2 regions of the Agromyces indicus genome follow, and region 1 is predicted to be linked to the other one. Evidence: predicted binding sites of a transcription regulator. Region 1 holds the regulator's gene; the other holds the start of a gene.
The links. Region 1 encodes LexA, which represses DNA repair genes until DNA is damaged. Its sites were predicted from a motif close to TCGAACANNTGTTCGA; they were not measured.
Positions count from the first base shown of each region.

Region 1 (10,768 bases):
GGGGATGCCGCTCACGAGCGGATCGTGCGCCTTGGCCTGCCGGAACGCGCGTGCGAATGCCTTGAACTCGGCCTCGGCGATGTGGTGCGGGTCGCGCCCGCCCAGCACCGTCACGTGCACCGTGAGTCCCGCGTTGAACGTGATCGCCTCGAACACGTGCCGCACCATCGAGCCGGTGAAGTGCCCGCCGATGAGGTGGAACTCGTATCCGGCCGGCTCGCCCGTGTGCACGAGGTACGGCCGCCCCGAGATGTCGACCACGGCCTGGGCGAGCGCCTCGTCGAGCGGGACGAGCGCGTCGCCGTAGCGGGAGATGCCCCGCTTGTCGCCGAGCGCCTGCCGGATCGCGGTGCCGAGGACGATGGCGACGTCCTCCACGGTGTGGTGCACGTCGATCTCGATGTCGCCCTTCGCGCGCACGGTGAGGTCGGTCAGCGAGTGCTTCGCGAACGCCGTGAGCAGGTGGTCGTAGAACGGCACGGTGGTCTCGATGTCGCTGCGGCCGGTGCCGTCGAGGTCGATCGAGAGGTCGATGCTCGACTCGCTGGTCTCGCGCTGCACGCGCGCGGTGCGCGCGGGGCGGTCGGTGGTCATGCGGTCATCCTATTCAGGCAGCCCGTGCGATGCCCGGGCGGTGGTCAGGGGGTCGAAGCGGATGCCGCCGGCGCGAACGCCGCCATCGCCTCGAGGAACGCGGTCGTCTCCGCCTCGGTTCCCGCGGTCACCCGCAGGCAGCCGGGCAGCCCGATCTCGCGGATCAGGATGCCGCGCTCGAGCAGCGCCTCGAACACGGCGTGCGGGTCGTCCACGCCGCCGAACAGCACGAAGTTCGCGCCACTGCGGTACGGCCGGTAGCCGAGCGCCGTGAGTTCGCGGGTGATGCGATCGCGCTGGGCGCGGATCTCGTCGACCATCGCCAGCATCTCGTGGGCGTGCGCGAGCGCCCCGAGGGCGGCCGCCTGGGTGAGGGCCGACAGGTGGTACGGGAGGCGCACGAGCCGGAGCGCATCGACGACGGCGGGGTCGGCGGCGAGGTAGCCGACGCGGGCCCCGGCGAACGCGAAGGCCTTGCTCATCGTCCGCGAGACGAGCAGTCGCGGCCGACCGGGCAGCAGGGTCAGCGCGCTCGGCGAGCCGGGATCGGCGAACTCCTGGTAGGCCTCGTCGACGACGACCACGCCGCGCGCCGCGTCGGCGACGGCCTCGATCGTCTCGAGGGTGAGCGGAGTGCCCGTGGGGTTGTTCGGCGAGCAGAGGAGGACGATGTCGGGGTCGTGGCGCTCGATGGCCGCGACGGCGGTCTCGGGGGTGAGTTCGAAGTCGGCGTCGCGGTCGGCGGTGATCCACCCGGTGCCGGTGCCCGACGCCAGGAGCCCGTACATCGAGTACGTGGGGCCGAAGCCGAGCGCCGTGCGCCCGGGTCCGCCGAAGGCCTGCAGGACGTGCTGCAGCACCTCGTTCGACCCGTTCGCCGCCCAGAGCTGCTCGGGCGCGAGGCCGTGGCCGAGGTACTCGGCGAGTGCGACTCGGAGGCGGCTGAACTCGCGGTCCGGGTAGCGGTTGAGCCCGATGATCGCGGCGGCGACCCGGGCGACGATGTCGTGGGCGACGTCCTCCGGGATCGGGTGGGTGTTCTCGTTGACGTTCAGCGCCACGGGCACGTGCTTCTGCGGCGCACCGTACGGGGACTTGCCGCGCAGGTCGTCGCGGATGGGCAGGTCGTCGAGACTCGTCACCGATCAATGCTATCCGCGCGCCGATCCCGGAGGGCCGAGTGCGACCGCGGGTGACGCGGCGCCCGGATTCAGTCGACGACGGGCAGCGCGAGTTCCTGACCGGGCTGGACCACCGCGGTCGCCAGGCCGTTCAGCCGCATGATCTCGAGGATCACCTCGCGGGGGTCCTCCGACGGGGCGACCGTCTCGGCGATGCCCCAGAGCGTGTCGCCCGCCCCGACGACGACCGTCTCGAAGGCCACCGGCGCGACCCCGTCGTCGATGCCGGCGACGGCACCGCCGGAGGACAGCGCCCCGACGAGCACGGCGATGACGATCGGCACGGCGGCGAGCCCGGTCAGGACGACCCGACCACGACGCGTCAGCCGGAGCCGCGTGCGCACGCCGGATGCGCCGAACGCCGGCACCGACGGACCACCGGTGGGCCCAATGACCACTGCACTCATTCCGCACCTCCTCGGGAGAGCCCGCATCCGGCCCTCGGCCGGGAGGGCCGGATGCGAAGCTGTGTTCCGAATATATCTTCGAACATTCGCACCTGCAAGGACCGCGGGTGGGAGTTTCGGCCCCGGATCGCGCGACACACTCGAACGGATGTTTGTCGCGAGCGCATCAGGCGGATACAGTTTCGAATGTCCGACGACAGTCGAACACCGACCACCGACATCCGGGCCACGGCGGCCCCGACGAGAGGCCACGACGTGAGCATCGACATCGACCGGGCACCGGGCGCGAGCGGTCGATCGCGGCGGCGCAAGGGGCTGAGCGCCAAGCAGCTGGCCATCCTCGAGGTGATCCGCGGCTCGGTCGCCGAACGCGGCTATCCGCCGAGCATGCGCGAGATCGGCGACGCGGTGGGCCTCTCGTCGCTCTCGAGCGTCACGCACCAGCTCAACCAACTCGAGCTCGCCGGCTACCTGCGCCGCGACCCCAACCGTCCGCGTGCGCTCGAGATCCTCATCGACGCCCCGGGCACCGAGTCGCGCCAGCCCACGGTCGCCGAGGCGCCGTCGGTCGGCGACGCCACGATGGTGCCGCTCGTCGGGCGCATCGCCGCGGGCGTGCCGATCACGGCCGAGCAGCAGGTCGAAGAGGTGTTCCCGCTCCCCCGCCAGCTCGTCGGCAAGGGCGAGCTGTTCATCCTCAAGGTCGTCGGCGACTCGATGATCGATGCCGCGATCTGCGACGGCGACTGGGTCGTCGTGCGCTCGCAGCCGACGGCCGAGAACGGCGAGATCGTCGCGGCGATGCTCGACGGCGAGGCGACCGTCAAGGTCTTCCGCCAGCGCGACGGTCACACCTGGCTGCTCCCCCGCAACACGGCGTTCGAGCCGATCCTCGGCGATCAGGCCGAGGTGCTCGGCAAGGTCGTCGCGGTCCTGCGGGCGGTCTGAGCTCCGACCCGTCCGACATCGGTCGAGGCCCGGCACCGGGCATGGCGAGGGGCGGATGCCGCAGCGCGCGCCGCGGCATCCGCCCCGCTGCTCCGCTCAGCCGGCGGTCGCGCCGACCGCGACCCCCTCCCGCACCGCGCGCGTGGCCTCGACGATGTTCGTGAGCGACGCCACCGTCTCGTCGTACCCGCGGGTCTTGAGCCCGCAGTCGGGGTTGACCCACAGGCGACCGGCCGGCACGCCGTCGACGGCGCGTTCGAGCAGCGAGCGGACCTCCTCGACGCTCGGCACCCGCGGCGAGTGGATGTCGTAGACGCCCGGTCCGACGCCGTGGTCGAAGCCGCTCGCGGCGAGGTCGTCGACGACCTCCATGCGGCTGCGCGCCGCCTCGATCGAGGTCACGTCGGCGTCGAGCTCGCGGATCGCGTCGATGACCACGCCGAACTCGGAGTAGCAGAGGTGGGTGTGCACCTGCGTCGCGGGCGCGGCGCCTCCCGTGGCCAGCCGGAACGAGCCGACCGACCAGTCGAGGTAGGCGGGCTGGTCGGCGCGCTTCAGCGGGAGCAGCTCCCGCAGGGCCGGCTCGTCGACCTGGATCACGCGGATGCCGGCGGCCTCGAGGTCGGCGATCTCATCGCGCAGCGCGAGGGCCACCTGACGCGCGGTGTCGCCGAGCGGCTGGTCGTCGCGGACGAACGACCACGCGAGGATCGTCACGGGACCGGTGAGCATGCCCTTCACGGGCTTGCCCGACAGCGACTGCGCGTACGCCGACCACTCGACCGTCATGGGCGCGGGACGCGACACGTCGCCCCAGAGGATCGACGGGCGCGTGCAGCGCGAGCCGTACGACTGCACCCAGCCGTGCTGCGTGACCGCGAAGCCGTCGAGCAGTTCGGCGAAGTACTGCACCATGTCGTTGCGCTCCGGCTCGCCGTGCACGAGCACGTCGAGGCCGAGGCCCTCCTGCAGGCGGATGACACGCGCGATCTCCTCGCGCATGAGCTCGCGGTAGGCGGCATCCGTCAGCTCGCCCTTCACCAGCCGGGCGCGGGCGCGACGGATGTCGGCCGTCTGCGGGAACGACCCGATCGTCGTCGTCGGCAGCGCGGGCAGGTCGAGGTCCTCCTGCGCGGCGACGCGGGCCTCGTAGGCGGCGCGGGCGAAGGCGCCGGCGTCGAGGGCGGCGAGGCGGTCGCGGACCGCCGGCACGCGCACGCCCGGGGTGGCGGCGCGGTCGGCGAGGGCGACGGATGCCGCGTCGAGCTCGGCCGCGATCGACTCGCGGCCCTCGGCGAGACCGCGCGCGAGCACCGCGACCTGGGCGACCTTCTGGTCGGCGAACGCGAGCCAGCTCACGAGGCGGGCGTCCAGCGCGGACTCGTCCTCCACGTCGTGCGGGACGTGCAGCAGCGACGTCGACGTGGACACCGCGACGGAGCCGGAACGCGACCGGAGCGCCTCCGCGCGCTCGAACGCGCGCTCGAGGTCGCCGCGCCAGATGTTGTGGCCGTCGACGACGCCCGCGACCAGGGTCTTCCCGGCGAGCGCCTCCTCCGTCACCGCGTCGAGCCGGTCCGGCAGGTCGCCGCGGACCAAGTCGAACGCGATCGCCTCGACCGGGGTCGACGCGAGCGCGGGCAGGGCGTCGTCGAGCGACCCGTACGGAGCGGCGACGAGGATCGCCGGGCGGTCGTCGCGCGCGCCGAGCGCGTCGTAGGCGATCCCGACCGCCTCGAGGACTCGTTCGCGCGGTTCGTCGAGGCTCTCGCTCACGAGGGCGGGCTCGTCGAGCTGCACCCACTCGGCACCCGCGCGGGCGAGCTCGTCGAGGAGCTGCTGGTACACGGGCACCAGGTCGGCCAGGCGATCGATGGGGCGGAAGCTCTCGGGCGCGTCATCCGCCGCCTTGGCCAGGAGGAGGAACGTGACCGGGCCGACGAGCACCGGCCGGGTCGCGAACCCGGCCGCCCGGGCCTCGCGGACCTGCGCCACGAGCGCCTCCACGTGGGGTGCGAACGCCGTGTCGGGACCGATCTCGGGCACGAGGTAGTGATAGTTCGAGTCGAACCACTTCGTCATCTCGAGCGGCGCGTCGGCGCCCTCGCCGCGCGCGACGGTGAAGTAGCCGGCGAGGTCGAGGCGCCCGTCGGCGTCGAGCAGCCGCTGGAAGCGCGCGGGGATCGCGCCGACCGCGACCGCGGCGTCGAGCACCTGGTCGTAGTACGAGAAGCTCTCGGGGATCGCCGAGTCGGTGCGGCCGAGGCCGAGCGCGGCGAGTCGCTCGCGCGTGGCGGCGCGGAGCCCGGCGGCGGTGCGCTCGAGCTCGTCGGCGTCGATGCGGCCGGCCCAGAACGCCTCGACGGCGTGCTTGAGCTCGCGGCGCCGCCCGATGCGGGGGTAGCCGAGGATCGTTCCGGCGGGGAAGGCGGGTGCGGTCATCGTTCTCTCGTGTTCCTCTCGGTGCCCGCATGGGCGGGGGTTCGGATGCCGAGCCGGTCCAGGACGGCGAGCACGGCCTCGTGGCGGTTGAAGGTGTACAGGTGCAGACCGGGTGCGCCGCCGTCGAGCACCTCGCGGGCGAGGTCGGCGGCGAAGTCGACCCCGAGGTCGAACAGGGCATCGGCGTCGGGCTCGATCTCGAGCGGGATCGCGAGCTCGCTCGGCGCGGGCACGCCCGTGAGCTCCTGCAGGCGGGCCAGCCGTCCCGGCGTGGTGACGGGCATGATCCCCGGCAGGATCGGGATGGTCACGCCGCCGGCGCGGGCGCGCTCGACGAAGCCGAGGTAGTCGTCGGCGTGCCAGAACAGCTGGGTGATCGCGAGGTTGGCGCCCGCGACCTCCTTGGCGAGGAGCACGTCGACGTCCTGCCCGATCCCGCGCGATCGCGGGTGCCCGGTCGGGAACGCCGCGACGGCGACCCGCTCCGGACGCGGGCGGTCGAGGATGCGGGTCGCTCCGGGGATCCCGGGGATCCCGACCTGGCCGAACGGCTCGCGCTCCTCCTGCACCCGGTGGATGAGCTGCACGAGCTCAGCCGCGCTCCGCAGGTCGCCGAGACCCGTGTCCGGTCCGGCGCCCGCGGGCGGGTCGCCGCGGAGCGCGAGGAAGCTCGTCACCCCGGCATCGAGGAACTCGCGCACGAGCCGGTTCGCCTCGGCGTGGCTCGAGCCGACGCACGTGAGGTGCGCCATCGGCTCGACGTCGGTGTGCTCGAGCATGTACCGCAGCACCGTGAGCGACCGGTCGCGGGACGACCCGCCGGCACCGAACGTCACCGAGATGAACGCCGGGTCGACCTCGGCGAGCCGGTCGATCGTGCGGCCGAGCGCGAGCGCGGCGGCGTCGGTCCGCGGCGGGAACAGCTCGAACGAGATCGCCGGCCGAGGCCGACGGTCGCCGTCGTCGGGTCCGGTTCCGGTCATGGTGCTCCAGGTGACGGATGCCGCACCGGTCGGTCGAAGCACGGCACGCCGCGCCCGACCGGCCGTCACGGCGGGTGGGTCTCGCGGGCGGGTGCCGGGCTCGGCGGTCGCTCCAGGCGGGCGGCATCCGGCCGCTCGCCACGATCTGGTGCGACGATACGCCCGGCGCGCGGCATCCGCCCGGGTTGTTACGACGCGTGACCGGTCGGCCCCGCATCGCCGCCGACACGACGACGGCCCGGTCGACGCGATGGTCTGACCGGGCCGTCGGGTGAGCGGATGCTACGCGAGCGCGCCCATCCGGAACTCCGCGAGCTGCGCGGCCTGCTCGGGCGAGGCGAGCGCGCGGATGCGCGTGCCGTCCTCGACGTACTCGGTCGAGAGGACGCGACCGGTCTCGTGGAGCGTGGACACGATGTCGCCCCGGTCGTAGGGCACGAGCAGGTCGACCTCGACGGCCGGGTCGGGCAGCATGCGGCTGATCGCCTCGAGCACCTCGGCGACGCCCTCGCCCGTTCGCGCGGAGGCGAACACGGCGTTCGGCTCGAGCCCCTGCAGCACGAGGCGGTCCTCGGGCGTGATGAGGTCGGCCTTGTTGAAGACCACGAGCTCGGGGATGTCGCGCGCACCGACCTCGCCGATGACGTCGCGGACGGTCGCGATCTGGCTCGCGGGGTCGGGGTGGGCGGCGTCGACGACGTGCACCACGAGGTCGGCGTCCGCGACCTCCTCGAGGGTCGACCGGAACGCCTCGACGAGCTGGTGCGGCAGGTTGCGGACGAAGCCGACCGTGTCGGCGATCGTGTAGACGCGGCCGTCGGCCGTCGTGTTGCGCCGCACGGTGGCGTCGAGCGTCGCGAACAGGGCGTTCTCGACGAGCACGCCCGCGCCGGTGATGCGGTTCAGCAGGCTGGACTTGCCCGCGTTGGTGTACCCGGCGATCGCGACCGACGGCACCGCGTTGCGGTTGCGGTTGGCCCGCTTGGCGTCGCGCGCCGGCTTCATGCCCGCGATCTGCTTGCGCAGGCGCGCCATGCGCGAGTGGATGCGGCGGCGGTCGAGCTCGATCTTCGTCTCACCGGGACCACGGGAGCCCATGCCCGCACCGGCGCCGCCGACCTGGCCGCCGGCCTGCCGCGACATCGACTCACCCCAGCCGCGGAGGCGCGGGAGCAGGTACTCGAGCTGCGCGAGCTCGACCTGGGCCTTGCCCTCGCGGCTCTTGGCGTGCTGGCTGAAGATGTCGAGGATCACGGCCGTGCGGTCGATCACCTTCACCTTGACCGCGTCCTCGAGCGCACGCCGCTGGCTGGGCGCGAGCTCGGTGTCGGCGACGACCGTGTCGGCGCCCAGCGCGGCCACGATGTGCCGGAGCTCCTCGGTCTTGCCGCGCCCGAGGTAGGTGGAGGGGTCGGGGTGCGGGCGGCGCTGCAGCACGCCGTCGAGCACGCGGGCTCCCGCGGTCTCGGCGAGCGCCGAGAGTTCGCGCAGCGAGTTCTCGGCGTCCTCGAGGGAGCCCTGGGCGTACACGCCGATGAGCACCACGTTCTCGAGCCGCAGCTGCCGGTACTCGACCTCGGTGACGTCCTCGAGCTCGGTCGAGAGGCCGCCCACGCGGCGGAGCGCCGCGCGCTCCTCGCGGTCGTACTGCTCGCCGTCGTAGCCGTCGCCGTCGCCCGGCCGGTCGAGGCCGTCGCGCTGGATGGCGGTGGCGTCGCCGCCGCCGAAGCGTGCGATGCCGGCGCGCGTCTCGGCGCTGCGCAGCACGCGCTCGACGGCATCGTCGGAGGTCTCGTGTGCAGCGTCGCTCATCTGGTCCAGCCTACTTCCGTTCGTGCGATAGGTTCCCGTGTATGCCGCAGGAGCAGTACTTCTCGTCGAAGCCCGCCGACGACGGCTCGCTCCGCACCATCCCCGTCCGCCTCGCCGGTCGCGACGTCGAGGTGCTCACGGCGGGCGGCGTGTTCAGTCCGGGCCACGTCGACGCCGGCACGCAGGTGCTGCTCGACGAGGTGCCCGAGCCTCCGGCATCCGGCCACCTGCTCGACCTCGGGTCGGGATGGGGGCCGGTGGCGATCACCCTCGGGTTCGAGTCGCCGGATGCCACGGTGTGGGCCGTCGACGTCAACGAGCGGGCGCTCGACCTCGTGCGTCGGAACGCCCGACGTCTCGGCCTCGTCAATGTCAACGCCGCGATGCCCGACGATGTTCCCGACGACGTCCGCTTCGCGGCGATCTGGTCGAACCCGCCGATCCGGATCGGCAAGGCCGAGCTGCACGCGCTGCTCCGGCGGTGGCTGCCGCGCCTCGACGTCGGCGCGACCGCGTGGCTGGTCGTGCAGAAGCATCTCGGCTCGGACTCGCTGCAGCGCTGGCTGGCCGAGGAGTTCGGCGACGGGTGGACCGTGGCGCGGGCCGCCTCGTCGAAGGGCTTCCGGATCCTGACGGTCACGCGCGACGCCTGACCGTCGCGTCGGGCGGGCGGGCGGCGAGCCGCCGCGGCATCCGCCCGGTTCAGGCGAGGCTCAGCACGCCGTCGAAGACGAGTTCGGCCGGACCGGCCAGCAGGACGTGCTCGCCGTCGGCCTCGGCCGCCATGCGCACGCCGACCACGCCGCCGGCCACCTGCACGACCCACTCGTCGGGGGCACCGCTCCCGGCCCAGTGCCGCACGGCGAGCGCCGACGCGACCGCGCCGGTGCCGCACGAGAGCGTCTCGCCCGATCCGCGCTCGTGGACGCGCATCCGGATGCGGCCGCGACCGCCCTCGACGAGGGGCTCGGCGGGGACGACGAACTCGACGTTCGCGCCGGCCTGCGGCTGCGGCTCGAGGATCGGCAGGTACGCCAGGTCGAGGCCGTCGAGTTCGCTGTCGTCGGCGAGGGCCACCACGACGTGCGGGTTGCCCACGTCGATGCCGAGGCCCGGGCGGGCCACCGGCAGGTTCTTGGCGCGGACGAGCGGCTCGCCGCCGTCGAGGCGCCACGTGCCGAGATCGGCCTCGAATCCGCCGTTGCCGAGCGCCCGAACCCGGCGCACGCCGGCGCGGGTGCCGATGGCGATCCACTCGTCGGGGCCGAGCTCGACGAGGCCCTGGTCGACGAGGTAGCGGGTGAAGACGCGGATGCCGTTGCCGCACATCTCCGACGGGCTGCCGTCGGCGTTCCAGTAGTCCATGAACCACGTCGCCGCCGGGTCCTCGGCGAGGGCGGCCGCGCCGTCGGGCAGGCGGTCCGATCGCACGGCGCGGATGATGCCGTCGGCGCCGACGCCGAAGTGGCGGTCGCAGACGGCGGCGATGCGGGTCGGCGTGAGCTCCGTCTCGCCCTCGGGGTCGCTGAACAGCACGAAGTCGTTGCCCGTGCCGTGGCCCTTGGTGAAGCGGAGATCGAACGCCATCGCACCAGTCTAGGGACGCACGGGCATCGCTCCGGACGACCGCGCCAGGCGTGCGGTGCGCCACCGCCCCGCCGGATGCGGCTCAGTCGCCGGTCGCCTGCCGCGCCACCTCGGCCGCGACCGCCGCCCGGTCGTCGGCGTCGACGACGGATGCCGCGGCATAGCGCCGGAACCAGCCCACCTGCCGGCGGGCGTACGTGCGCGTGAGCGCCTGCGTCTCCGCGATCGCCTCGGCCTGCGGCATCCGCCCGTGGATCTCGGCCAGGGCCTGCGCATAGCCGATGGCCTTGCGCGCGGTGACCCCGCGTTCGAGCCCGAGCGGGATCAGCGACCGCACCTCGTCGACGAGGCCCGCGGCCCACATGTCGAGCACGCGCGCGTCGAGGCGCTCCACGAGCCGTGCCCGCTCCGCGCGCAGGTGCACGATCCGGTGCGGCCGCCACGGCACGGGCTCGTCGGGGAGGCGCGCGGCCTTGGGTTCGCCCGTCAGCTCGATGACCTCGAGGGCGCGCACGATGCGGCGGCCGTTCTGGGGGTCGACGGATGCCGCGGTCTCGGCATCGAGCTCGCGGAGCCGACGGTGCAGCAGTCCCGGCCCGACCTCGTCGAGCTCGCGCTCCAGCCGCGCACGGATCGCGGCATCCGTGCCGGGGAACCGCAGGTCGTGGATCACGCTCGAGACGTAGAGCCCCGAGCCGCCCGTGAGGAGGGCCACGCCGCCGCGCGCGATGATGTCGTCGACGGCGGCGCGGGCCGCGGGCTGGTAGGCGGCGACGGAGGCCTCGTCGGTGACGTCGAGCACGTCGAGGAGGTG
Region 1 covers NZ_JAVKGS010000004.1:19,591-30,358, forward strand. The annotation lists gene hisB (imidazoleglycerol-phosphate dehydratase HisB) at 1-594, opposite strand, end outside; gene RH861_RS13380 (histidinol-phosphate transaminase) at 639-1,736, opposite strand; gene RH861_RS13385 (LysM peptidoglycan-binding domain-containing protein) at 1,805-2,182, opposite strand; gene lexA (transcriptional repressor LexA) at 2,438-3,130, shown strand; gene metE (5-methyltetrahydropteroyltriglutamate--homocysteine S-methyltransferase) at 3,227-5,572, opposite strand; gene RH861_RS13400 (methylenetetrahydrofolate reductase) at 5,569-6,597, opposite strand; gene hflX (GTPase HflX) at 6,838-8,367, opposite strand; gene RH861_RS13410 (class I SAM-dependent methyltransferase) at 8,409-9,020, shown strand; gene dapF (diaminopimelate epimerase) at 9,070-9,954, opposite strand; gene miaA (tRNA (adenosine(37)-N6)-dimethylallyltransferase MiaA) at 10,037-10,768, opposite strand, start outside.

Region 2 (10,768 bases), on a different contig from region 1:
GGGGTCGCGAGGCGATCATCGCCGGGTGGCTCGACTCCAAGGACGAGCCCGACGACTGGGAGTTCGACTGGGAGGTCCTCACCGAGACCGACGACCTCGTGATCGTCCAGGGCCGCACCGACTACCCGGACTCGAAGCTGTACGACAACCTGTGGGTCATCCGGCTCGCGCCCGACGGCCGGGCGACGCGTTTCACCGAGTGGTACATGGAGCGCGATCGCTGAACCGGCGGCGGCGCGAGCCGCCCCTCACCGCATACGTCAGCGGAGGACCTCGACGAGCACCACCCACGCCATGAGGATCGACGCGATCACGGCGATCACGGCGCCGAAGCCGATCACGGCGAGTCCCACGCCGATCGGCCCCGTGAGCACCAGCACCGCCCCGATGGCGAACGCCGCCACCGCCACCATCCCGATCGCGCCCCGCACGATCCGCTCGCCGACGCTGTCGCGACCGCTGCGACGGATGGCGCGGATCGCCGCCACCTGGAAGGCTCCGGCCCCGGCGGCGGCCGCCAGGACGGCGATCGCGTAGACCGCCGTCGAGCCGCCGGGCATGAGACCGACGGCGGACGCGACGATCGCGAGGGCCAGCCCGGCGATCGACGCCCCGGCGCGGGCGGTGAGCTCGGGCGACGACATGATCGCGCTGATGTTGACGGACATCGCGACGATGAGCAGGCCCGCGAGCGCCGCGGCCGCACCGACCATCGCGACGTTGAAGTCGGTCCAGCCCTCGAGCGCCTCCGCCATGGCCGCACTCTACTCCCGCCGACGCGCGCGGTCCGGGGCCGGTCGTCACATGGCGGGGCGAGAATGCGCCCCGCCGTATGATGGACGTTCCGGCGCCGGGTGATCATCTCCCCGGCCCAGACACCCCCGGGAGCGCCCACGTGAGCTTGATCGTGCAGAAATACGGCGGATCGTCCGTCGCCGATGCGGAGAGCATCAAGCGGGTCGCGAAGCGCATCGTCGAGACCCGCAAGGCGGGCAACGATGTCGTGGTCGCGGTCTCCGCGATGGGCGACACGACCGACGAGCTGCTCGACCTGGCCAACGAGGTCACGCCGCTCCCGGCACCCCGCGAGCTCGACATGCTGCTGTCGGCGGGCGAGCGCATCTCGATGGCGCTGCTCGCGATGGCGATCAAGAGCATGGGCCACGAGGCGCGCTCGTTCACGGGCAGCCAGGCGGGCATGATCACGGATGCCACGCACGGCGCCGCCCGCATCGTCGACGTCACCCCGGTCCGCCTCCGCGAGGCGCTCGACGAGGGCGCGGTCGTCATCGTCGCCGGGTTCCAGGGCTTCAACCGCGACACGCGCGACATCACCACCCTCGGCCGTGGCGGCAGCGACACGACCGCGGTGGCGCTGGCGGCGGCGCTCGACGCCGACGTGTGCGAGATCTACACCGACGTCGACGGCGTGTTCACGTCCGACCCGCGCGTGGTGAAGAAGGCGCGCAAGCTCGACCGCATCACGAGCGAGGAGATGCTCGAGCTCGCGTCATCCGGTGCCAAGGTGCTGCACATCAGGGCCGTCGAGTACGCGCGCCGTCACGGGGTGACCCTGCACGTGCGCTCGTCGTTCAACAACAGCGAGGGGACCGTCGTCTACGACCCCGAGCGCCTTCCCGAAGGAGAAACTGTGGAAGAGTCCGTCATCGCCGGTGTGGCGGTCGACCTGGGCCAGGTCAAGATCACGGTCGTCGGCGTGCCCGACGTGCCGGGGGCCGCGGCGAAGATCTTCAAGATCGTCGCGAACACGAACGCGAACGTCGACATGATCGTGCAGAACGTCTCGGCCGCGGCGACGGGTCGCACCGACATCTCGTTCACCGTGCCGAAGTCCGACGGCGAGCGATCGCTGAAGGCGCTGTCCGAGGCGCAGGAGTCGCTCGGCTTCGAGTCGCTGCAGTACGACGACCAGATCGGCAAGCTGTCGCTGGTCGGCGCCGCGATGCGCTCGGCGGCGGGCATCTCGGCGAAGCTGTTCGAGGCGCTGTACGACGCGGGCATCAACATCGAGATGATCTCGACGTCCGAGATCCGCATCTCGGTGGTCACGCGCGCCGACTCGGTGAACGCGGCCGCGCGTGCGGTGCACACCGCGTTCGAGCTCGACGGCGACGCCGACGCGGTCGTCTACGCGGGCACGGGCCGCTAGTCGCGAACGGATGCCGGGACGCGGCGTCCCGCGCGGCGTCCATCGAACGACTGCCGGATTTGAGGAGAAGGCTGCCAGATCAGGACCGAGCGCCCCGCTCTCGGCCGACGCTCGGTCGAACTCCTGAATACTGGATGCCACGAGAGGGAGCACCATGCCACACGGAGTGAACATCGGCGTCGTCGGCGCCACCGGACAGGTCGGCGCGGTCGTGCGCCGGCTCCTCGAGGACCGCGACTTCCCCGTCGCGTCGATCCGCTACTTCGCCTCGGCGCGCTCGGCGGGCACGACGCTGCCGTTCCGCGGCGAGGACATCGTCGTCGAGGATGCCTCGACGGCCGACCCCACGGGCCTCGACATCGCGATCTTCTCGGCGGGCGCGACCCTGTCGAAGGCGCAGGCGCCGCGGTTCGCCGCAGCGGGCGTCACCGTCATCGACAACTCGAGCGGATGGCGGATGGACCCCGACGTGCCGCTCGTGGTCAGCGAGGTGAACCCGCACGCGATCGCCGAGGCGCGCAAGGGCATCATCGCCAACCCCAACTGCACGACGATGGCCGCGATGCCGGTGCTGAAGGTGCTGCACGACGAGGCGGGCCTCGAGCGACTGATGGTCGCGACCTACCAGGCCGTGTCCGGCGCCGGGCTCGCGGGCGGCGAGGAGCTGCTCGAGCAGGCCAAGGCGGCCGTCGAGCAGGATGCGATCGAGCTCGTGCACGACGGCTCGGCCGTGACGATGCCCGAGCCGAAGAAGTTCCCCCGCCCCATCGCGTTCGACGTGATCCCGCTCGCCGGCTCGATCGTCGATGACGGCGACCTCGAGACCGACGAGGAGAAGAAGCTCCGCAACGAGAGCCGCAAGATCCTCGAGCTGCCGGGCCTCCGCGTCGCGGGCACCTGCGTGCGCGTGCCGGTCTTCACGGGGCACTCGCTGTCGATCCACGCCGAGTTCGCCAACGACATCACGCCCGAGCGCGCGACCGAGCTGCTCGCCGAGGCGCCCGGGGTCCAGCTCAGCGACATCCCGACGCCCCTGCAGGCCGCCGGCACCGACCCGAGCTACGTCGGGCGGATCCGCCGCGACCAGTCGGCGCCCGAGGGTCGCGGACTCGTGCTCTTCGTGTCGAACGACAACCTGCGGAAGGGTGCGGCGCTGAACGCCGTGCAGATCGCCGAACTCGTCGCCGCGGAGCTGCCGGCGAAGGTCTGACGACCCGCGAACTCACGCCCCGGGCGAGGCCGACGGATGCCGCGCCCGGGGCGTTCGCGTGCCGTGACCGAATCGTGATCGAAACGCCCCGTCGGACGCGGTTCAGGGCATATCTCTCCGCTTCGCGCGAGCCCTAGGCTGAGCAAGACCATGACGTGGTGATCGGCGGCCTTCCCACCCGCCGTTCGACCCTGCCCGCGCCCGGTCGCCTCCGTATCCGAACACCCACTTCCCTCCAGGAGCCCCCTCCCATGAAGTCACCCCGTGCGTTCGCTGCTGCCCTCGTGCTCGCTGCCGGCGCCGTCGCATTCACCGCCGCCCCGGCGTACGCCACCCCGGACGGCACCAACGTCTGCCCCGAGTTCGACACCGGCCACCTCTCCGCGAACGGTGAGGCGGAGTGGACCGCGGTCGCCCCCGAGGGGCAGCTGATCGCCCAGATCTGCGTGAAGGCCGGTTCGGCCAAGCAGGGTCTCGGTCCCGAGCTGATCACGCTCGACCCGTACGCCGAGTCGGTCACCTTCCGCCACAGCTCCGGCAAGGACATCAGCCACTACTCGGTCGCGTACGTCGAGGCCACCGAGACCATGCCGCCGGCGACGCCGGGCGACGGCGACCCGGTGGGCGGCGGCGACCCGGTGGGTGGCGGCGACGGTGATGGCGACCCCGTGGGTGGCGGCGACGGCGACGGCGAGCCGGTCGTCGGCGAGCCGATCGACGGCGAGACCGACCCGGTCGGCGGCGGTGACGGCGAGGGCGACCCGGTCGGCGGTGGCGAGGCCACCGAGACGAAGGCGGAGCTGGCGGCGACCGGCTTCGAGAACGGCTGGCTCCTCTTCGCCGGCTTCGGCGCGATCGCCCTGGGCGGCGGTCTCGCGGCCACGCGCATCGTCGCGGCCAAGCGTCGCTGACCCGGCGTCTCGCAACGGCCCGTCCCGCTCCGCGGGGCGGGCCGTTGCCAATTCGTGACCGGAAAGCGGCGGTATACCTCCCTTTCGGGGGGCTGTCCTCATTTGTGAGGACACATAGGCTGAGCGCAACCGTCCAATGGTGATCGGCGGAATCCCCAGCCGCCGGTCTCACCCTGCCCACTGGCCGACAAATCCGAGTACCCGTCACCCGCCAGGAGCCCCTCATGAAGTCAACCCGTCTGTTCGCTGCTGCCCTGCTGCTCGCCGGCGGGGCGGTCGCATTCTCGACTGCCCCGGCGTACGCCGAGGAGCCCACGAACGAGAAGGTCTGCGAGAACTTCGACACCGGCCACCTCTCCGCCAACGACCAGGAGGAGTTCACGGCGTACGCGCCCGAGGGCTACCTCATCGCGGAGATCTGCGTGAAGGCCGGGTCCGCCAACCAGGGCGACGGCCCGCACTACATCGTGGTGGACCCGCCCGCCGAGTCGTACACGTTCTCGCACCCGTCGGGCAAGGAGATCAGCCACTACTCCGTCCGCTACGTCAAGGACACCCACACGACCCCGCCGTCGACGCCGGTCCACACCGACCCGGCCGGTGGCGGTGACGGTGGCGGCAAGCACTCCGAGGCGCCGAAGGGCGGCGGCGAGCAGCTCGCCGAGACCGGCTTCGACAACGGCTGGCTGCTCTTCGCCGGCCTCGGCGCGATGGCGCTCGGTGGCGCGATCGCCGCGCCGCGCATCGCGGCGGCGAAGCGTCGCTGATCCGTCCGCATCACGGCCGACCGGCCCGTCCCGCATCGCGCGGGGCGGGCCGGTCGGCCGTTCTGCGGCATCCGCTCGTCACGGACGACCACCTGGTCGAAGCACACATCCGCGCCCACTTACACTGGAACCCGTGACTTCCGAGGAGACCGTCGACGTCGTGCTGATCGGCGGGGGCATCATGAGCGCTACGCTCGGCTCCCTGCTCTCGAGGCTGCAGCCCGATTGGAGCATCCGCGTCTACGAGCGGCTGGGTCGCGTGGCGCAGGAGTCGTCGAACCCCTGGAACAACGCGGGCACCGGCCACGCGGCGCTGTGCGAGCTGAACTACATGCCCGAGGCGCCCGACGGCAGCGTGAGCGCCGCGAAGGCCGTGCAGATCAACGAGCAGTTCCAGGTGAGCCGGCAGTACTGGGCCCACCTCGTCGAAGACGGCTCGCTGCCCGAGCCTCGCAGCTTCATCAACTCCACCCCGCACATGACGTTCGTGCGCGGCAAGGCCAACATCGAGTACCTCAAGAAGCGCGTCGAGGCGCTCGAGGGCCAGCCGCTGTTCGCCGGTATGGAGTACACCGAGGACCTCGACACGATCGCCGAGTGGGCGCCGCTGCTCGCCAAGAAGCGCAACCCGAAGGCGAAGGTCGCGGCGACCCGCATCGAGTCCGGAACGGACGTCGACTACGGCGCCCTCACCGTGCAGCTCATGCGCGACCTCGAGTCGCGCGGCGCGTCGATCCGCACCGACCACCAGGTGACGTGGCTGAAGCGCCAGGAGGACGGCACGTGGCGGATCCGCGTCCGCAACCTCGTGGGCGGCAACGTGCACACCGTGCGCGCCCGTTTCGTGTTCGTCGGCGCGGGGGGCGGGGCGCTCGCCCTCCTGCAGCACTCGGGCATCCCCGAGATCCGCGGCTACGGCGGCTTCCCGATCTCGGGCCAGTTCCTCCGCACCACCAACCCGAAGCTCGTGGCGCAGCACCAGGCGAAGGTCTACGGCAAGGCCGCCGTGGGCGCACCGCCGATGTCGGTGCCGCACCTCGACACCCGGGTGGTCGACGGTGAGACGTCGCTGCTGTTCGGGCCGTACGCGGGCTTCACGCCGAAGTTCCTCAAGACGAGCACGTGGTTCGACCTGCCGTTCTCCATCCGCACCCACAACCTCGGGCCGATGCTGCAGGTGGGCCTGCGCAACTTCGACCTCGTGAAGTACCTCATCTCCGAGCTGCTCGCCTCGCGCGAGAAGAAGATGGCGGCGCTGCGCGAGTTCATGCCCACGGCCAAGACCGAGGACTGGGAGCTCATCACGGCCGGCCAGCGCGTTCAGGTCATGAAGAAGGACCCGGAGAAGGGCGGCATCCTGCAGTTCGGCACCGAGGTGATCTCGGGCGCCGACGGCACGATCGCCGGTCTGCTGGGTGCGTCGCCGGGGGCCTCGGTGTCGGTGCCGATCATGCTCGAGGTCATGGGCAAGTGCTTCCCCGACCGCATGGGCGACTGGGAGCCGAAGCTGCGCGAGATGATCCCGTCGCTCGGCACGAACCTCTCCGACGACCCGGAGGCGGCAGCGGAGTCGCTCGCGCGCACCGCGGCCGTGCTGCAGCTCACCCCGAGCACGGCGCTCGTCGCCAAGTAGCGCTCCGCGCCCCGCTGGTCGAGTGGGACGCGAAGCGCCCGTATCGAGACCCCCCAAACCAAACCTCGACCAACCCGCGCGGGTCTGCTACAGTCGACCCCGCTATGAAGTGAGCACATCCCATCGTCCCGCGCCCGAGGCGCCGTTGACACCGGGGTGTGCTCCTTCCACTGATCGCGACAGTGTTCGCGCGCACCCAGGCGACGGCAGATGCCCGGCGGGATCCATCACCCGCTCCCGGGCCGTCGTCGCCGTCCACGCGTGACGTCGGGCCGTGTCCGACGCGTCGTCCGCGCCCGCTGAAGCGCGCGTTCGCACGCCGACGGCCCGGGAGCCTCCTCGCGAAGGGGCTCCGCCTCATGTCAGTCACCCATTCCCACTCATCCCACCTCCGCGTCGACGGCCTGTCGGTCGCGTTCGGCGACCGCCGGGTGCTGTCCGACCTCGATCTCACCGTCGCCCCGGACCGTCGCCTGGGGCTCATCGGCGAGAACGGCGCGGGCAAGTCCACCCTGCTGCGTGTCATCGCGGGCGACGTCCTCCCGGGCGCCGTCGTCGACGGGCGCATCGCCCGGCCGTCGCGCACGGGCCTGCTCTTCCAGGAGCTGCCGTTCGACCCGGCGGATCGCGTCGACGAGGTGCTCGAGGCATCCGTCGCCGACGTGCGGGCGATCGAGGTCGAACTCGACGCCGCGGCCTCGGCGCTGTCGGCGCCCGAGTCCAAGTCGACGGATGCCGCAGCCGCCCGTGCGGCCGACCGGTACGCCGTCGCCCTCGAGGCGGCCGAGCGCGCCGACGTGTGGTCGGTCGAGCGGCGCCGCGACGAGTTGCTCGACGGACTGGGGCTCGCCGGGCTCGGTCGCGACCGGCGCATCGGCGAGCTGTCCGGCGGTCAGCGCAGCCGGTTCGCGCTCGCGGCGCTGCTGCTGTCGTCGCCGGATGCGCTCCTGCTCGACGAACCCACGAACCACCTCGACGACGATGCCGCCGGGTTCCTCGAGGAGCGCCTCCGTGCGTGGCGCGGACCGGTCGTGTTCGCCAGCCACGACCGGGCGTTCCTCGACCGCGTGGCGACTGGCCTGCTCGACCTGGATCCGGGGCGGGCGGGTGCTGCGGCACTCGCGCGAACCGGGTCGGCCCCGGCGGGCGCCGGGTCGCGTGAGGCGGTGCTCGCGGCATCCGTCGGCACGGTGTTCGGCGGGTCGTTCAGCGAGTACCTGGCGGTGCGCGCGGAGGAACGCGCTCGCTGGGCGCGGCAGCACGACGAGGAGCAGTCCGAGTTGCGGCGGCTGCGGGTCGTGGTCGCCGAGCGCGCCCGCGATGTCGCGCACGGTCGTGCGGCGCGCGACAACGACAAGTTCCTGAAGCACTTCAAGCGCGAGAACGTCGAGCAGGCGGTCTCGCGGCGGGTGCGCAACGCCGAGCTGCGCCTCGCGGAGCTGGAGCGTACGCAGGTGGCCCGGCCGCCGTCGCCGATGGCGTTCGCGGGCATCCCGTCGGGGTCGCACGCGCTCGAGGGCGACGACGGGCAACTGCTGCACGTGGCGGACGTGGCGGTCGACGGGCGCCTCGAGCTCGATGCGCTGCATGTCGGACCGCTCACGCGGCTGCTCATCACGGGCGCGAACGGTGCCGGCAAGTCCACCCTGCTCGCGCTGCTCGCGGGGCGTCTCGCGCCGGATCGCGGCACGGTGCGACGGCGCCGAGGGCTCCGCGTCGGCCTGCTCGAGCAGGACGTGCGGTTCGCCGATCCGGATGCCACGCCGAGGGTGCTGTACGAGCGGGCGCTGGGGGAGCGGCGCGCCGAACGCGTGCCGCTCGCCGACCTGGGCCTCATCGGCTCGCGCGACCTCGATCGGCCCGTGGGCCGGCTCTCGGTCGGGCAGCAGCGGCGGCTCGCGCTCGCGCTGGTGATCGCCGCGCCGCCGCACGTGTTCCTGCTCGACGAGCCGACGAACCACCTGTCGCTGGCCCTGGCCGGCGAGTTGGAGGAGGCGCTCGGCGCGTACCCCGGCGCGGTGCTCGTCGCGAGCCACGACCGGTGGCTTCGTCGCCGCTGGGATGGGGAGGAGCTCGCGCTCCGGCCGCATCCGGCCGGCGCGCTCGCCGCGACGTAGGACACTCCGCGGAATGCAGGACGCGCGCCGCCCTGCGCGTCCTGCATTCCGCTCCTCGTCCTGTTCCAGCCGGCGCCGGTCGGCAGGTGGTGAGCGGATGCGGCGGCTCGGCACGCCTCGACATCCGCTTGCCCTCAATTCGAACGTGTGTTCGAATAGCGGGGTGAGGTGGAACACGCAGGAACTCGGCGTCGAGCAGCAGGGCACGCTGCCGGGCCTCGCTCGCCTGAACAACCTCGTGAGGTCGGTGCAGACGCCGGAGTTCGCCGGGGTCACGTTCCACGAGGTGCTGGCCAAGTCGGCGCTGAACAAGGTGCCCGGCCAGTCCTACGTGCCGTTCGGGTGGACCATCAATCCCTACCGGGGCTGCCAGCACGCGTGCGCCTACTGCTTCGCCCGGCCGACGCACGAGTACCTCGACCTCGACGCGGGCGACGACTTCGATCGCGAGATCATCGTCAAGGTCAACGTCGCCGAGGTGCTGCAGCGCGAGCTCGTGAGGCCGTCGTGGCAGCACGAACCGGTCGCGCTCGGCACCAACACCGACCCCTACCAGCGTGCCGAGGGGCGGTACTCGCTCATGCCGGGCATCATCGACGGGCTCGCGTCGAGCGGCACGCCGTTCAGCATCCTCACCAAGGGCACGCTGCTGCGGCGCGACCTGCCGCTGCTGCAGGCGGCGCGCGAGCACGTACCGGTCGACCTGGCGATGTCGATCGCCGTGTACGACGACGAGGTGCAGCGGTCGATCGAACCGGGTACCCCGACGACCGCGGCACGGCTCGCGACGGTCACGGCGGCGCGTGAGGCGGGCTTCGACTGCTCGGTGTTCCTGATGCCGATCCTGCCGTACCTGACCGACACGCGAGCCCATCTCGACGAGGCGGTCCGCCGGGCCAAGGCGGCCGGCGCCACGAGGCTCGTCTACTCGGCGCTGCACCTGCGGGGGTCGGTCAAGCCCTGGTTCTTCTCCTGGCTCGCGCGCGAGCACCCGGAACTCGTCGACCGCTATCGCGCCATGTACCCGGGGGCGAGCGCCTATGCGCCGAAGGAGTACCGGGCCTGGCTGGCCGAGCGGATGCGGCCGTTGCTCCGCGCGCACCGGCTCGAGCGCGGCCGTGAAGACGTCGTGACGGGCGGCGTGGCATCCACGGCCCCGAGGCGAACCGCCGCCGCCGCCTCCGGCCTTGCGGCGGCCTCACCCACCATGCTGTTCTGACAACTGGGATAATCCTTCAAGGCAGGACGCGAACACCCGCCGGCGGATGGGAGCACGATGACCCTGGGCCTTCCCGAGCACCTCGCGGGAGCGTCCCTGGGTCGAGCGCTCACCCGCGCCGGCCACAGTGCCGCCGCGGTGTGCCTGCTCGCCGCGATGGCCATCGCCGCGGCGTCCGTCGTCGACGGTCGGGCCTGGGGCCTGCCGGAGCCGCGCGCCTCGGCCATGCTCGTGCTGCTGCTCCTGGCCGCGCAGGCGGCCGCGCAGGCGGCGCTGATGCGGTGGCCCAACGTCACGCTCACGGTCGTCACGCTCATGGTGGGCGGTGGCGTGGCGTTCGTGCTGACCGAGCTCATCATGCAGCCGGGCAGCGACTTCGAGAGCACGAACAACGCCATGCTGGCGCTGCCCCGGGTCGCCCTCGTGCTCCTCGGCGGCGCCGGCTTCGGCTCCCGCATCGCCGTCACGTGGGCCGCGCTCGGCTGGGGCATCGGCGAGGCGGCGACGCTCCTCGCGGTCGCGCTGAACGATGCGGCCGCCGTCGACTGGTCCGGCGCCGGTGTCTGGGTGCCGAACGTGACCGCCGCCGCCGCATTCGTGATCATGACCATCGTGCGCACCTTCGACGGCATCTCCCGTCGGAGCGCCGCGAGGCAGGAGGCGGGTCTCTACCGGGCGACGCAGCAGACCCGCGAACTCGCCATCCGCCACGACTACGAGCTCCGCGCCATCGCTCGCCTG
Region 2 covers NZ_JAVKGS010000001.1:1,192,612-1,203,379, forward strand. The annotation lists gene RH861_RS05710 (nuclear transport factor 2 family protein) at 1-224, shown strand, start outside; gene RH861_RS05715 (hypothetical protein) at 261-755, opposite strand; gene RH861_RS05720 (aspartate kinase) at 896-2,170, shown strand; gene RH861_RS05725 (aspartate-semialdehyde dehydrogenase) at 2,325-3,380, shown strand; gene RH861_RS05730 (hypothetical protein) at 3,632-4,291, shown strand; gene RH861_RS05735 (LPXTG cell wall anchor domain-containing protein) at 4,516-5,058, shown strand; gene RH861_RS05740 (malate:quinone oxidoreductase) at 5,192-6,691, shown strand; gene RH861_RS05745 (ATP-binding cassette domain-containing protein) at 7,051-8,808, shown strand; gene RH861_RS05750 (Rv2578c family radical SAM protein) at 8,972-10,027, shown strand; gene RH861_RS05755 (sensor histidine kinase) at 10,085-10,768, shown strand, end outside.
Region 2: a site for LexA is predicted at 8,948-8,963, ahead of RH861_RS05750 (Rv2578c family radical SAM protein). Genes of this name have one in related genera too.